One region of the Streptomyces sp. NPDC007205 genome, then DNA from elsewhere that is predicted to be linked to it. Evidence: riboswitches for the same ligand, from Rfam matches in the RefSeq annotation. Region 1 holds a riboswitch; the other holds the start of a gene.
What was found. Region 1 has a riboswitch for S-adenosylmethionine ahead of thrC (threonine synthase). Riboswitches for the same ligand answer to the same signal wherever they lie in the genome.

Region 1 (6,388 bases):
CCCCGAACGCCTACCGCGCGCTGATCCTGGCCAACGCGCTCTCCTACCTCCTGGCCGCCGCGCTGGTCTGGCGGACCCGCGAGCCGGCAGGTCACGGCCTGGTCGTGGCGCACAGCAACCACGCCGACGACAGCACCTGCGACGGACCAGGGACCCCCGCCCCCGCCCTCACCCCCTGGCGTGACCGCGGCTACCTGCTCTTCGTCCTGCTCGACATCCCGATGAACCTGGACGACTCCGTCCTCAACGTCGGGCTGCCGCTGTGGCTGGTGCACCACACCAGCGCGCCGCACGCGGTCGTCCCCGCCTTCCTGGTGGTCAACACCGTGCTGGTCGTGGTCCTGCAACTCCGGGTCTCGGCATGGGCCGAAGGCCCGCGCAGGGCGGCTGCGGCAGTGGGCTGGTACGGCATGACGCTGCTCGCCTGCTGCCTCGTGCTGGCGACCGCCACCGGCGGCACGGCCTGGCCGGCCTCCCTCGCCATGCTCGCGGCCGCGCTGCTGGTCACCCTGGCCGAACTGCTGCGCTCGGTGAGTTCCTGGGAGCTGGCGGTCGTCCTGGCGCCGCCGCGTGCCCGCGCCTCCTATCTGGGCGTGGCCGGGATGGCGCAGTCGGTGCAGAAGTCGGTGGGGCCGCTGCTGCTGACCGGCGCGGTGATGACGGCCGGTCCGGCGGGCTGGCTGGCGCTCGGTGCAGCCGTCACCGGGCTGAGCGTGGTGCAGCGGCAGGCCAGCCTGCGGCGGCTGACGGCTCTCACCGCGCCCGCGAGCGGCTCCCGGACACGCCCGAGGGCGGCACTCCCTGCCACTGACAGGGAGTGCCGCCCTCGGTAAGGACGTTGATCAACCGGAGGCCGGAGCCCCGAGGCCGATCAGAAGTCCATGTCACCGCCCGGCATGCCGCCACCGGCCGGCGCGGCGGCCTTCTCCGGCTTGTCGGCGATGACGGCCTCGGTGGTGAGGAACAGCGCGGCGATGGAGGCGGCGTTCTGCAGCGCGGAACGGGTCACCTTCGCCGGGTCGATGATGCCCTCGGCGACCAGGTCGACGTACTCGCCGGTCGCGGCGTTCAGGCCGTGGCCCGGGGTCAGGTTGCGCACCTTCTCCACCACGACACCGCCCTCGAGGCCGGCGTTGACGGCGATCTGCTTCAGCGGGGCCTCGAGCGCGATGCGCACGGCGTTGGCGCCGGTCGCCTCGTCACCCTCGAGCTCCAGCTTCTCGAAGACCTGGGAGGCCTGCAGCAGGGCCACGCCACCACCGGCGACGATGCCCTCCTCGACGGCCGCCTTGGCGTTGCGGACGGCGTCCTCGATGCGGTGCTTGCGCTCCTTGAGCTCCACCTCGGTGGCGGCACCGGCCTTGATGACCGCGACGCCGCCGGCGAGCTTCGCCAGGCGCTCCTGCAGCTTCTCGCGGTCGTAGTCCGAGTCGCTGTTCTCGATCTCGGCGCGGATCTGGTTCACCCGGCCGTTGACCTGGTCCGAGGAGCCGGCACCGTCGACGATGGTGGTCTCGTCCTTGGTGATGACGACCTTGCGGGCGCGGCCCAGGAGGTCCAGGGTCGCGTTCTCCAGCTTGAGGCCGACCTCCTCGGAGATGACCTCGCCGCCCGTGAGGATGGCGATGTCGCCGAGCATGGCCTTGCGGCGGTCGCCGAAGCCCGGGGCCTTGACGGCGACGGACTTGAAGGTGCCGCGGATCTTGTTGACGACCAGGGTCGACAGGGCCTCGCCCTCGACGTCCTCGGCGATGATCAGCAGCGGCTTGCCCGACTGCATGACCTTCTCCAGGAGCGGGAGCAGGTCCTTGACGGAGCCGATCTTGGAGTTGGCGATGAGGATGTACGGGTCCTCGAGCGACGCCTCCATGCGCTCCATGTCGGTCGCGAAGTAGGCGGAGATGTAGCCCTTGTCGAAGCGCATGCCCTCGGTGAGCTCGAGCTCCAGGCCGAAGGTGTTGCTCTCCTCGACGGTGATGACGCCTTCCTTGCCGACCTTGTCCATGGCCTCGGCGATCAGCTCGCCGATCTGGGTGTCGGCGGCGGAGATGGACGCGGTGGAGGCGATCTGCTCCTTGGTCTCGACGTCCTTCGCCTGCTCCAGCAGGGCGGCGGAGACGGCCTCGACGGCCTTCTCGATACCGCGCTTCAAGGCCATCGGGTTGGCGCCGGCGGCGACGTTGCGCAGGCCTTCCTTGACGAGGGCCTGGGCGAGGACGGTCGCGGTGGTCGTACCGTCACCGGCGACGTCGTCCGTCTTCTTGGCGACTTCCTTGACCAGCTCGGCGCCGATCTTCTCGTACGGGTCCTCGAGCTCGATCTCCTTGGCGATGGAGACACCATCGTTGGTGATCGTGGGGGCGCCCCACTTCTTCTCGAGGACGACGTTGCGGCCCTTGGGGCCGAGCGTCACCTTGACGGCGTCCGCGAGCTGGTTCATGCCGCGCTCGAGGCCGCGCCGCGCCTCCTCGTCGAACGCGATGATCTTGGCCATGTGAAGTGGTCCCTCCAGGACTGGGGGTGATTCCTTCGGACCGCGCCCGCGCCCGCGACGGACGGCTCGCCGGCCCCGTGGTTCCTTGCCCCACCTGGCCTGCGGGCCTCACCGACCCGGTCCTTCTTTGTCACTCTCACCTTCAGAGTGCTAACGCCAATGATTAGCACTCGGCATGGTCGAGTGCAAGCGGCTCAGCCGGATCAGCCCGGTGCGAACAGGGGCAGCCCGGACACGCCGAAGGGCCCGCACCCTGTGCGAGGTGCGGGCCCTTCGTGCGAAAACCGTTCAGGCGCTGAGGCGAACCATGTCGGCCTGCGGGCCCTTCTGGCCCTGCGAGATCTCGAACTCCACCCGCTGGCCCTCTTCCAGGGTGCGGTAGCCGTCCATCTGAATGGCGCTGTAGTGGACGAAGACGTCCGCACCACCGTCGACCGCGATGAAGCCGTACCCCTTCTCCGCGTTGAACCACTTGACGGTGCCCTGAGCCATGCCTAACTCCCCTATTACTGGCCCTTGCACAGATCCACACTTCGCGGACCCGGGTCAGACCTCACCCCCCAATCGGTCGGGGGCGTGCGCCGGAACGCGTCGACCGCGGCTGAATGTATCTGTCCAACTGCCGTCTGCAACAGGTCAATCGGACGAGAATTCTGGACGCGAGGGGTCCGGAATGTGGTGAGAATTCACCCTACTTCGGAGCAAGTCGGGCCCCGTAAACGTTACAAAAGCCGCATAAAGCCCTCGCATTTTGGCTGCTTCTTGCGGGGTGTGCGGCATGAAATCCAGGGCCCACGGCCGGGGAACCGTGACCAGGTTCCCCAACTGTACCGTGCTCAATCACGCAGAATTGCCCCCTCCGCTTCTCTCACGGAGGAGGCAATTCCATGAACAATGGGTAACTGAAGTTACCCAAGGTAACGATCAGCCGCCGGCGACCGCCGGAATGATGGAGACACCGGCGCCGTCCGGGGTGGCGGTCTCAAGGCCCTGCTCGAAGCGGACGTCGTCGTCGTTGACGTAGACGTTCACGAACCGGCGCAGCTTGCCCTGGTCGTCCAGGACGCGGGCGGCGATCCCGGTGTGGTTCTTCTCCAGGTCCTCGATGACCTCGGCGAGGGTCGTGCCCTCGGCCGCGACCTCGGCCCGGCCGCCGGTGTAGGTGCGCAGGATGGTGGGGATGCGAACGGTCACGCTCATGCGAGGCCAGCCTCTCGGAAGGAGTCCAGGGTCGGACGGATGGTGGCGGTGAGACCGGTCCCGGCCACCGCGTCGAGGGTCTTCAGGCCGTCGCCGGTGTTGAGGACCACCGTGGTCTTCGCCGGGTCCAGGGCGCCGTCCTTGAGCAGCTTGCGGGTGACGCCGACGGTCACCCCGCCCGCCGTCTCCGCGAAGATGCCCTCGGTGCGGGCCAGCAGCTTGATCGCGTCGACGACTTGCTCGTCCGTGACGTCCTCCACGGCACCGCCGGTGCGCCGGGCGATGTCCAGGACGTAGGGCCCGTCGGCCGGGTTGCCGATGGCGAGGGACTTGGCGATGGTGTTCGGCTTCTGCGGCCGTACGACGTCGTGCCCGGCCTTGAAGGCGGTGGACACCGGCGAGCAGCCCTCGGCCTGTGCACCGAAGATCTTGTAGGGCCTGTCCTCGACCAGACCGAGCCTGATCAGTTCCTGCAGACCCTTGTCGATCTTCGTGAGCTGGGATCCGGAGGCGATCGGGACCACGATCTGGTCGGGCAGCCGCCAGCCGAGCTGCTCGCAGATCTCGTACGCCAGGGTCTTGGAGCCCTCCGCGTAATACGGCCGCAGGTTGACGTTGACAAAGCCCCAGCCCTCGCCGGCCGGGTCGCCGATCAGCTCGGAGCAGAAGCGGTTCACGTCGTCGTAGTTGCCCTCGATGCCGACCAGCTCGCCGCCGTAGACCGCGGCCATGACGACCTTGCCCTGCTCCAGGTCGTGCGGGATGAACACGCAGGAGCGGAAGCCGGCCCGGGCGGCGGCGGCGCCGACGGCACCGGCCAGGTTGCCGGTGGAGGAGCAGGAGAGCGTCGTGAAGCCGAAGGCGCGGGCGGCCTCCAGGGCCTGGGCGACGACACGGTCCTTGAAGGAGTGCGTCGGGTTGCCGGAGTCGTCCTTCACGAACAGGCCGCCGGTGACGCCGAGTTCGGCGGCGAGGTTGTCGGCCTTGACGAGCTTGGTCCAGCCGGGGTTCAGGTTCGGCTTGTCGGCCACGTCGGCCGGGACGGGCAGCAGCGGCGCGTACCGCCAGATGTTCGCGGGGCCGGCCTCGATACGGCGGCGCAGCTCTTCGGTGTCGTAGCCGGAGAAGTCGTAGGAGATCTCCAGTGGGCCGAAACACTCCTCGCAGGCGAACACCGGGCCGAGCGGGACGCGGTGACCGCACTCGCGACAGCTCAGGGCCGCGGCGGGACCGAGGTCGACGGTGGAACTGCTGGAGCTTGCAACTGTCTGCACAGCCATGGAGGCGAGGCCCTTTCTCCTCATCTTCCTCACGACGCATCTCGCCGTGAGACGGATTTGGCACCTTCCCTAGCCGGGAGCCTCGCCACATCAATGTGACAAGAACCGGCTGGAGGGTTGCCGGGGCTTCATCGGGCCGTGTCCCTCTGCCCCTCTGGATGAGCGGTATTCGGTTGTGGACGCCCGGGACCCCCGACATGCGATGGTCACCGGCGTTGCTCAAGACTGTAACCGAAGGCCAGGACAGTTGAGATAGTCGTCCGAACCGCGAGACAACGTGAGGAGCCACAGACCGTGCTGGAAGAAGTCGAGCGCTGGCTGGCCACCCGCTCCTGGTCCGTGACCGATCGCCCTCTCCACCGGATCCTGTCCGCCAAACAGCGCACGGGCCAGACGATCAGCGTCGTGCTGCCCGCGCTCAACGAGGAGGAGACGGTCGGCGACATCGTCGCGGTCATCCGTCACGACCTCACGGAGCAGGTGCCGCTCGTCGACGAGATCGTCGTCGTCGACTCCGGCTCCACCGACCGCACCTCCGAGGTCGCCGCCGCCGCGGGCGCCCGGGTCGTCCACCGCGACGAGATCCTGCCCCGCCTCCCCGCCGTCCCCGGAAAGGGTGAAGTGCTCTGGCGCTCCCTGCTGGTCACCGGCGGGGACATCCTCTGTTTCATCGACGCCGACCTGAGGGAGTTCTCCCCCGACTTCGTCTCCGGAATCGTCGGCCCGCTGCTCACCGAGCCGGACGTGGACCTGGTCAAGGCGATGTACGACCGCCCGCTCGGCGGCGCCGCCGGGCAGGGCGGCCGGGTCACCGAGCTGATGGCCCGCCCGCTGCTGAACATGCACTGGCCGCAGCTGGCCGGATTCGTGCAGCCGCTCGGCGGGGAGTACGCGGCCCGCCGCTCACTGCTGGAGCAGCTGCCGTTCCCCGTCGGCTACGGCGTGGAGCTGGGCATGCTGGTCGACGCACTGCACCTGGTGGGGCTGGACGCGCTGGCCCAGGTCGATGTCGGGGTCCGCAAGCACCGGCACCAGGACGGACAGGCGCTGGGCCGGATGGCGGCGGCGATCTACCGCACGGCCCAGCTGAGGCTGGCCCGCGGTCATCTGATCCGCCCCTCCCTCACCCAGTTCGAGCGGGGCGAGGACGGCTTCGAGCCGCGCACCTACTCGGTGGACACCGAGGAACGGCCGCCGATGGCGGAGATCGCGGAGTACGCCGAACGCAAGGTGGCGTGAACCCGTCGTATACGGCTGCATGCCGGGCGTAGCCGTACGTTTGAGCGTTTCCGGGCCGGGCTAGGTTGAGGACCATGGCTGCCACGCAGGGTGCTGAGGTACTGGTCGCGTCCAATCGCGGCCCGGTTTCGTACACGGTGTACGCCGACGAGGGGGCCGGCTCGCTGCATGCCAG
Region 2 (6,388 bases), on a different contig from region 1:
GCCCCGGAAAGAGCGAGAAGAACGTCGTCGGCATGCCGCTGCTGCCGGTCTACATGGCCAAGGCCGGAGGCTTCTTCTTCCTGGTCTTCGGTGTCATCGCGGCCATCGCGGCGGTCGCCCAGATCAACCCGATCTGGGCCATGGGCCCCTACCGCCCGGACCAGGTGTCCACCGGCGCCCAGCCCGACTGGTACATGGGCTTCGCCGAGGGTCTGGTCCGCTACATGCCGGGCTGGGAGATCAACTTCTGGGGTCACACGCTGGTCCTGGGTGTGTTCATCCCGCTGGTGCTCTTTGGCCTCGTCCTGGCGGCGATCGCGGTCTACCCGTTCATCGAGTCCTGGGTCACCGGCGACAAGAGCGAGCACCACATCCTGGACCGCCCGCGCAACGCCCCGACCCGTACCGCGTTCGGTGTCGCCTGGGTGACGGTCTACATGATCGGCCTGGTCGGCGGTGGCAACGACCTGTGGGCCACCCACTTCCACCTGTCGATCAACGCCGTCACCTGGTTCGTCCGGATCGGCTTCTTCGTCGGACCGGTCGTCGCGTTCATCGCCACCAAGCGGATCTGCCTCGGCCTGCAGCGCCGCGACCGCGACAAGGTGCTGCACGGCCGCGAGACCGGCATCATCAAGCGCCTGCCGCACGGTGAGTTCATCGAGGTGCACGAGCCGCTCAGCCAGGAGCAGCTGCACACCCTCACGGCTCACCACCAGTACGCGCCGGCCGAGATCGGCCCGACGGTCGACGAGAACGGTGTCGAGCGCAAGGTGCCGGCCTCGGAGAAGCTCCGGGCGAAGCTGTCCAACGCCTACTACGGCGAGGACAACCAGATCCCGAAGCCGACCGTCGAGGAGTACAAGGAGATCGCGAGCGGCCACGGCCACCACTGATCCCCGCGTCGCCACGCCACGCTGAAGGGCCCCGTCCGGGTTACGGACGGGGCCCTTCGCCGTGTCCGCGGCTGGATAGGGTGGGATCACACTGTTCTCACGACACCAGGAGCGGCTATGAGCGCTGTGACCCCCGCTGGAGGCGACACCGCGGCGGGCCGTTCCTGGCCCGAGGTACTGAACGCCCTGCTGGAGGGCCGCGACCAGAGCGCGGACGCCACGGCATGGGCCATGGACCGGATCATGCGCGGCGAGGCGACGGACGCGCAGATCGCGGGATTCGCCGTGGCACTGCGTGCCAAGGGCGAGACGGTGCAGGAGATCAGCGGGCTCGTGCGCGCGATGTACGCGCACGCGAACGTGATCGAGGTGCCGGGGCAGACCGTGGACATCGTCGGCACGGGCGGTGACGGTGCCAAGACGGTGAACATCTCCACGATGTCGTCCATCGTCGTCGCCGGCACCGGGGCGAAGGTCGTCAAGCACGGCAACCGGGCCGCGTCCTCGGCGTCGGGTGCCTCGGACGTGCTGGAGAAGCTGGGCGTCAATCTGAACCTTCCGCTGGAGCGGGTCCCGCAGGTCGCCGAAGAGGCCGGGATCACCTTCTGCTTCGCGGTGAAGTTCCACCCGGCGCTGCGCCATGTGGCCGCGGCGCGCGGCCAGTTGGGCATCCGTACGACCTTCAACGTGCTCGGCCCGCTGACCAACCCCGCGAAGGTGCGGGCCCAGGCCGTCGGGGTGGCGGATCTCCGGATGGCGCCCATCGTGGCCGGTGTCCTCGCCGAGCGCGGCAACTCCTCCCTGGTCTTCCGCGGCGACGACGGCCTGGACGAGCTGACCACGACCGCCACCTCGCGGGTGTGGGTGGTCCGGGACGGCAAGGTCGCCGAGGAGTCCTTCGACCCGCGGGACGTCGGCCTCGGCCTCGTCCCCGTGGAGGCCCTGCGCGGCGCGGACGCGTCGTACAACGCGGAGGTCGCCCGCCGTCTGCTCGACGGTGAGACCGGGCCCGTACGGGACGCGGTGCTGCTCAACTCGGCGGCGGCGCTCGTCGCGCTGCGGCCGGTGGACGCGCCGTTGGCCGAGCAGCTGCGGGCCGGGATGGACCGGGCGGCGGAGTCCATCGACTCCGGTGCGGCGAAGCGGACGCTGGATCGCTGGGTGGCGGCCAGCAACGCATAGCGTCCACCGACGGTCGTCCCGCGATCCGGACGCGGGTTGCGGGACGACGATCGTTTCACGTACGTTCCTGTACCAGGTCATGAGTGACAGTCATGAGGCCCCGGCCGACTGTCCGGCAACCCTCCGTCCGTGGCGGGGTGCCCCGGGTGAAGACCAGGCCGTAGGCAGCGAGGTCTACGGCAAGCGCGGACCCCTCGCGCGCTTCTGAGAGCGCGGGACCAGGGGTCCTGGTCGTTCGAGGGAGCCTTCCGTGAGCAAGCGAATGCGATAGGGCCGCAGAGCCCCGCCTCCGCACACCCTTTTCTCTTCCTGCGCCCTCAGGGCGTATGTCCTCACGGGAGTTCGCCATGTCCGTCTTCACCGCTGCCGCCGATCAGTCCGTTTGTGCCCCTCTGCCGGTTCTGGGCCGGGATGTCACTGTCCCGCTCGTCACCGGCGGCGAGGTCACCTACGCCGCCCTCGACTACGCGGCCAGCGCCCCTGCCCTGCAGCGTGTCTGGGACGACGTGGCGGCCTACGCCCCGTACTACGGCAGCGTCCACCGCGGCGCCGGTTACCTCTCCCAGCTCTCCACCGACCTGTTCGAGAACGCCCGCCGGACGGTCGCGGAGTTCCTGGACTGCCGGACCGACGACCAGCTGGTCTTCACCCGGTCCACCACCGACTCCCTGAACCTGCTGGCCCGTGCCCTCCCCGCCGGCTGCGAGGTCTTCGTCTTCGAGACCGAGCACCACGCCTCCCTGCTGCCCTGGCAGGACGCGAGGGTCACCTACCTCAACGCCCCGCGCACCCCGCAGCAGGCCGTCGAGACCCTGGAGCGCGCCCTCGCCGACCGCACCGTGTCCGTTGAAGGGGGCCACGGCCCGGCGCTGGTCTGCGTCACCGGCGCCTCCAACGTCACCGGCGAACTGTGGCCGGTGCGCGAACTGGCGGCGGCGGCGCACGCGCACGGCGCCCGGATCGTCCTGGACGCCGCCCAGCTGGCCCCCCACCACCCCGTGTCCGTCCGCGACCTGGACGTCGACTGGGTCGCATTCTCCGGCCACAAGCTGTACGCCCCGTTCGGCTCCGGTGTGCTGGCCGGCCGCGCCGACTGGCTGCGCGCGGCCGAGCCGTACCTCGCGGGCGGCGGCGCCAGCCGCAAGGTGACCCGGCGTCAGGACGGCGGAGTGGACGTGGAGTGGCACGAGAGCGCCGCGCGGCATGAGGCGGGGTCACCCAATGTGATCGGCGCCTACTCCATCGCCTCGTCCTGCAAGGCGCTCACCGAGGCCGGCTGGGACACCCTGGTCGCCCGCGAACAGCACCTGGTCGCCGGGGTCCGCGCGGGCCTCGCCGAGGTCCCGCAGGTGAAGGTGTTGTCCCTCTTCGGCGACGACGCCCCGCGCGTCGGCGTCATCTCCTTCGTCGTCGAGGGCTGGAACAGCTCCCACTTCGCCGCGGCGCTCTCCGCCGAGTACGGCATCGGCGTCCGCGACGGCCTCTTCTGCGCCCACCCCCTGGTCCGCACCCTCCTCGGCAGCGACCCCCAGACCCAGGGCGAATGCGGCGCCCCCGAGGCCGCCCCGGGCGAGAAGTCCCTCAACGCCATCCGCGTCAGCTTCGGCGCGGGCACCCCCGAGGAACACGTCGAGCGCTTCGTCACCGCGGTGAAGGAACTGGTGACCGAGGGCGCGCAGTGGACGTATCGCACGGAGGACGGCCGCTGCGTGCCGGCGGTGTGAAGCAGGCGTCGGGGGCAGCGCCCCCGAAGGGGCGCGGGGAACTGCGCGAGCGACCCAAGACGGACTCGCACCCGCACATGAACCGCGCCCGGCAGGCGCGAAGGCGTCGGCGCCCCGCCCCACCGGGCTGAATCGCCGGCTGAGCGGCGCAGCCTCTAGTTGTCCAGGCCGATCGAGAACGCGGCCTCCAGGTCGTGCTGGGAATAGGTGCGGAACGCGACGTGCGTGTCCGTGACCTCGACGCCGGGGATCTTGCTGATCCGGCCGGGGATGATCTCGGCCAGGTCCTCGTGCCGGCCGACCCGGACCATGGCGATCAGGTCGTAGGTGCCGGTGACCGAGAAGACCTCGCTGACGCTCTCCAGCGCGGCGATCTGTTCCGCGATCTCGGGGATCCGGTCCACGCTGGTCTTGATGAGGACGATCGCGGTGATCACGGCTGGTTCTCTCCCTCGGGTGCCGGAGCTGGGGCGGACCTCACTCTAGTCGTACGGCCGTAGCGCACCCATGCGTAGCCGAAGCCGAGCCCGAAGCCGACCAGGTGCGCCAGATACGCCACCCCGGGGCCGTCGGAGGCCTGCCGTGCCGCCGCCCACTGCAGCGCCGCCCAGAACGGCAGCACGACCCACGCCGGGAACCGCAGCGGCAGGAAGAACAGGAAGGGAAGAAGACTGGTCACGCGGGCGCGTGGGAACAGGTAGAGGAACGCTCCGAGGACCGCCGAGATCGCCCCGGACGCGCCGACCAGCGACTGCTCGGAGGCGGCGTTGGCGGCCGCGTAGCCCAGCAGGGCCAGGTAGCCGCAGCCGACGTAGAACAGGGTGAACTCGACCCGGCCCATCCGTTCCTCGGTCAGCACGCCGAAGACGAAGAGGAAGAGCATGTTGCCGAGCAGATGCACCCAGCTGCCGTGCACGAACAGGGCCGTGGCGGGAGTGAGGGCCGCGCGCGCCGGTCTGGCGAACAGCTCGGCCGGCACCACGCCCCAGCGCCGGAAGTACGCCCGCTGCGCGGCGAGCAGCGCGTCCCCGGAGCCGTATCCCGGGGCGAGCCCCGCGGCCGGACCCAGGGCGAAGAGCAGACAGCACAGCCCGATGAGGACGTATGTCATGGGTGCCGGGGCGCTCCGGACCGCTCTGAGGGCCCTGCCGGCCGCCGTGCTCCACTCGCTGATCATGAACACAGAGCATGACGTAACGGGACGCAAGCCGACAGACCGCCTCGCCGCCGCGGACGGACGGGCGGCGAGTCCCCGGCAGGCCGTAGGGTTACGGCCACACGCGTCGGGCGACGGCGCGGGAGCGAGACGAGAAGGAAGCGGACACCCACGATGACGGTTCCCCTGCCGACCGCGACGACCCGATGGCGCTGCGCTTTGTGCGGCAACCTCACCCGCTTCGACGTGACGCGTTCCTCGAAGGTCGTCGAGTATGTCCACCTCGACCTGGCGGGCGAGCCGACGGTGGAGGAGCGCGAGGTGGTCAGTGAGACCATCGAGTCGGTGCGCTGCCGCTGGTGCAACGCGGTGGACCAGGTGGAACTCGTGGACAGGCCGGGTGCCGGCTCCTGAGCGGAGCGGCCGCGGAGAAGTAGCAGACCGAGTGGGGTGTGACGGATGGTGGAGACCACAGGCGGGGGGCCGGGCGACGGCACCGCCGAGGTGCTTGACCGTCCGCTGCCCGACGGCGTGCGCCGCCGGGTCGTGCAGATCGTCTCGGACGCCTTCGGCGGGCTGACCATGGTGGAACTGCCCGCCCAGCTGCGGCAGTACGCCCGGTTCGCCCCCAATCGCCGGGCGAAGTTCGCCGGGAACGCGATGGCGGCGGCGCTGGAGACCGATCCGCTGTTCCGGCAGCGGATCGGGGAGAAGTTCAGAGAGGCCCAGCCGGAGCTCGCCGGTGCTCTCGACTCCGGCTCCCCGCCCCCGGCCGCGGACCCGCTCGACGTGGCGGCCGCGGCCTATGTACTGCGCCCGTCGGGCTGGGTGAAGCTCGTCGCCGCGGCCGGTGAGGAGGCCCAGCGCGCCGACGCCGAGCGGGCGGACGAGGAGAGCCGGGCCGAGCTGGAGCGGCTGCGCGCCGAGCTGGCCCAGGCCCGCGACCACACCCGCGCCGAGACCGAACGGCTGCGCACGGAGCTGGAGTCGGCGAGGAAGGAAGCCGAGTCGCTGCACCGTAAACTCCGTGCCGCCCTCAGCGACGTGAAGCGCGGCGAGGCCGCCCTGCGCAAGTCCCGCGGCGAGACCGACGCCGTACGCACGGAGGCGCACCGGCAGGTGTCGGCCGCCGAGAGCGAGTCCCGCCGGCTCAAGGCCCGCCTGGGCGAGGCGGAGGCCGCGCTGGAGGCCACCCGCCGGGCGGCCCGCGAGGGCCGCAGTGTGGAGGACATGCGGGTACGGCTGCTGCTGGACACCCTGCTGGATGCCACCCAGGGGCTGCGCCGTGAACTCGCCCTGCCTCCGGTGTCCGTGCGGCCCGCCGAGACGGTCGACGCGGTCGAACCGGGACGAATGAGCCCGAAGGACATCGCGGCGCGCGCCCTGTCCGAGCATGATCCGGCCATCCTCGACCAGTTGCTCGCCCTGCC

Region 2: linked by a shared signal. The riboswitch ahead of ABZ624_RS15935 (aminotransferase class V-fold PLP-dependent enzyme) and the one ahead of thrC (threonine synthase) in region 1 are both predicted to bind S-adenosylmethionine.

Annotation. Positions count from the first base shown of each region.
Region 1 is NZ_JBEYEW010000003.1:310,588-316,975, forward strand. Features, by position in the region: gene ABZ624_RS07840 (MFS transporter) at 1-833, shown strand, start outside; gene groL (chaperonin GroEL) at 872-2,494, opposite strand; gene ABZ624_RS07850 (cold-shock protein) at 2,783-2,986, opposite strand; gene ABZ624_RS07855 (MoaD/ThiS family protein) at 3,419-3,694, opposite strand; gene thrC (threonine synthase) at 3,691-4,974, opposite strand; SAM riboswitch class I at 4,992-5,139, opposite strand; gene ABZ624_RS07865 (glucosyl-3-phosphoglycerate synthase) at 5,269-6,213, shown strand; gene ABZ624_RS07870 (trehalose-6-phosphate synthase) at 6,288-6,388, shown strand, end outside.
Region 2 is NZ_JBEYEW010000008.1:50,382-56,769, forward strand. Features, by position in the region: gene ABZ624_RS15925 (cytochrome bc complex cytochrome b subunit) at 1-896, shown strand, start outside; gene trpD (anthranilate phosphoribosyltransferase) at 1,014-2,078, shown strand; SAM riboswitch class IV at 2,154-2,270, shown strand; gene ABZ624_RS15935 (aminotransferase class V-fold PLP-dependent enzyme) at 2,426-3,802, shown strand; gene ABZ624_RS15940 (Lrp/AsnC ligand binding domain-containing protein) at 3,958-4,239, opposite strand; gene ABZ624_RS15945 (rhomboid family intramembrane serine protease) at 4,236-4,979, opposite strand; gene ABZ624_RS15950 (hypothetical protein) at 5,133-5,372, shown strand; gene ABZ624_RS15955 (NYN domain-containing protein) at 5,418-6,388, shown strand, end outside.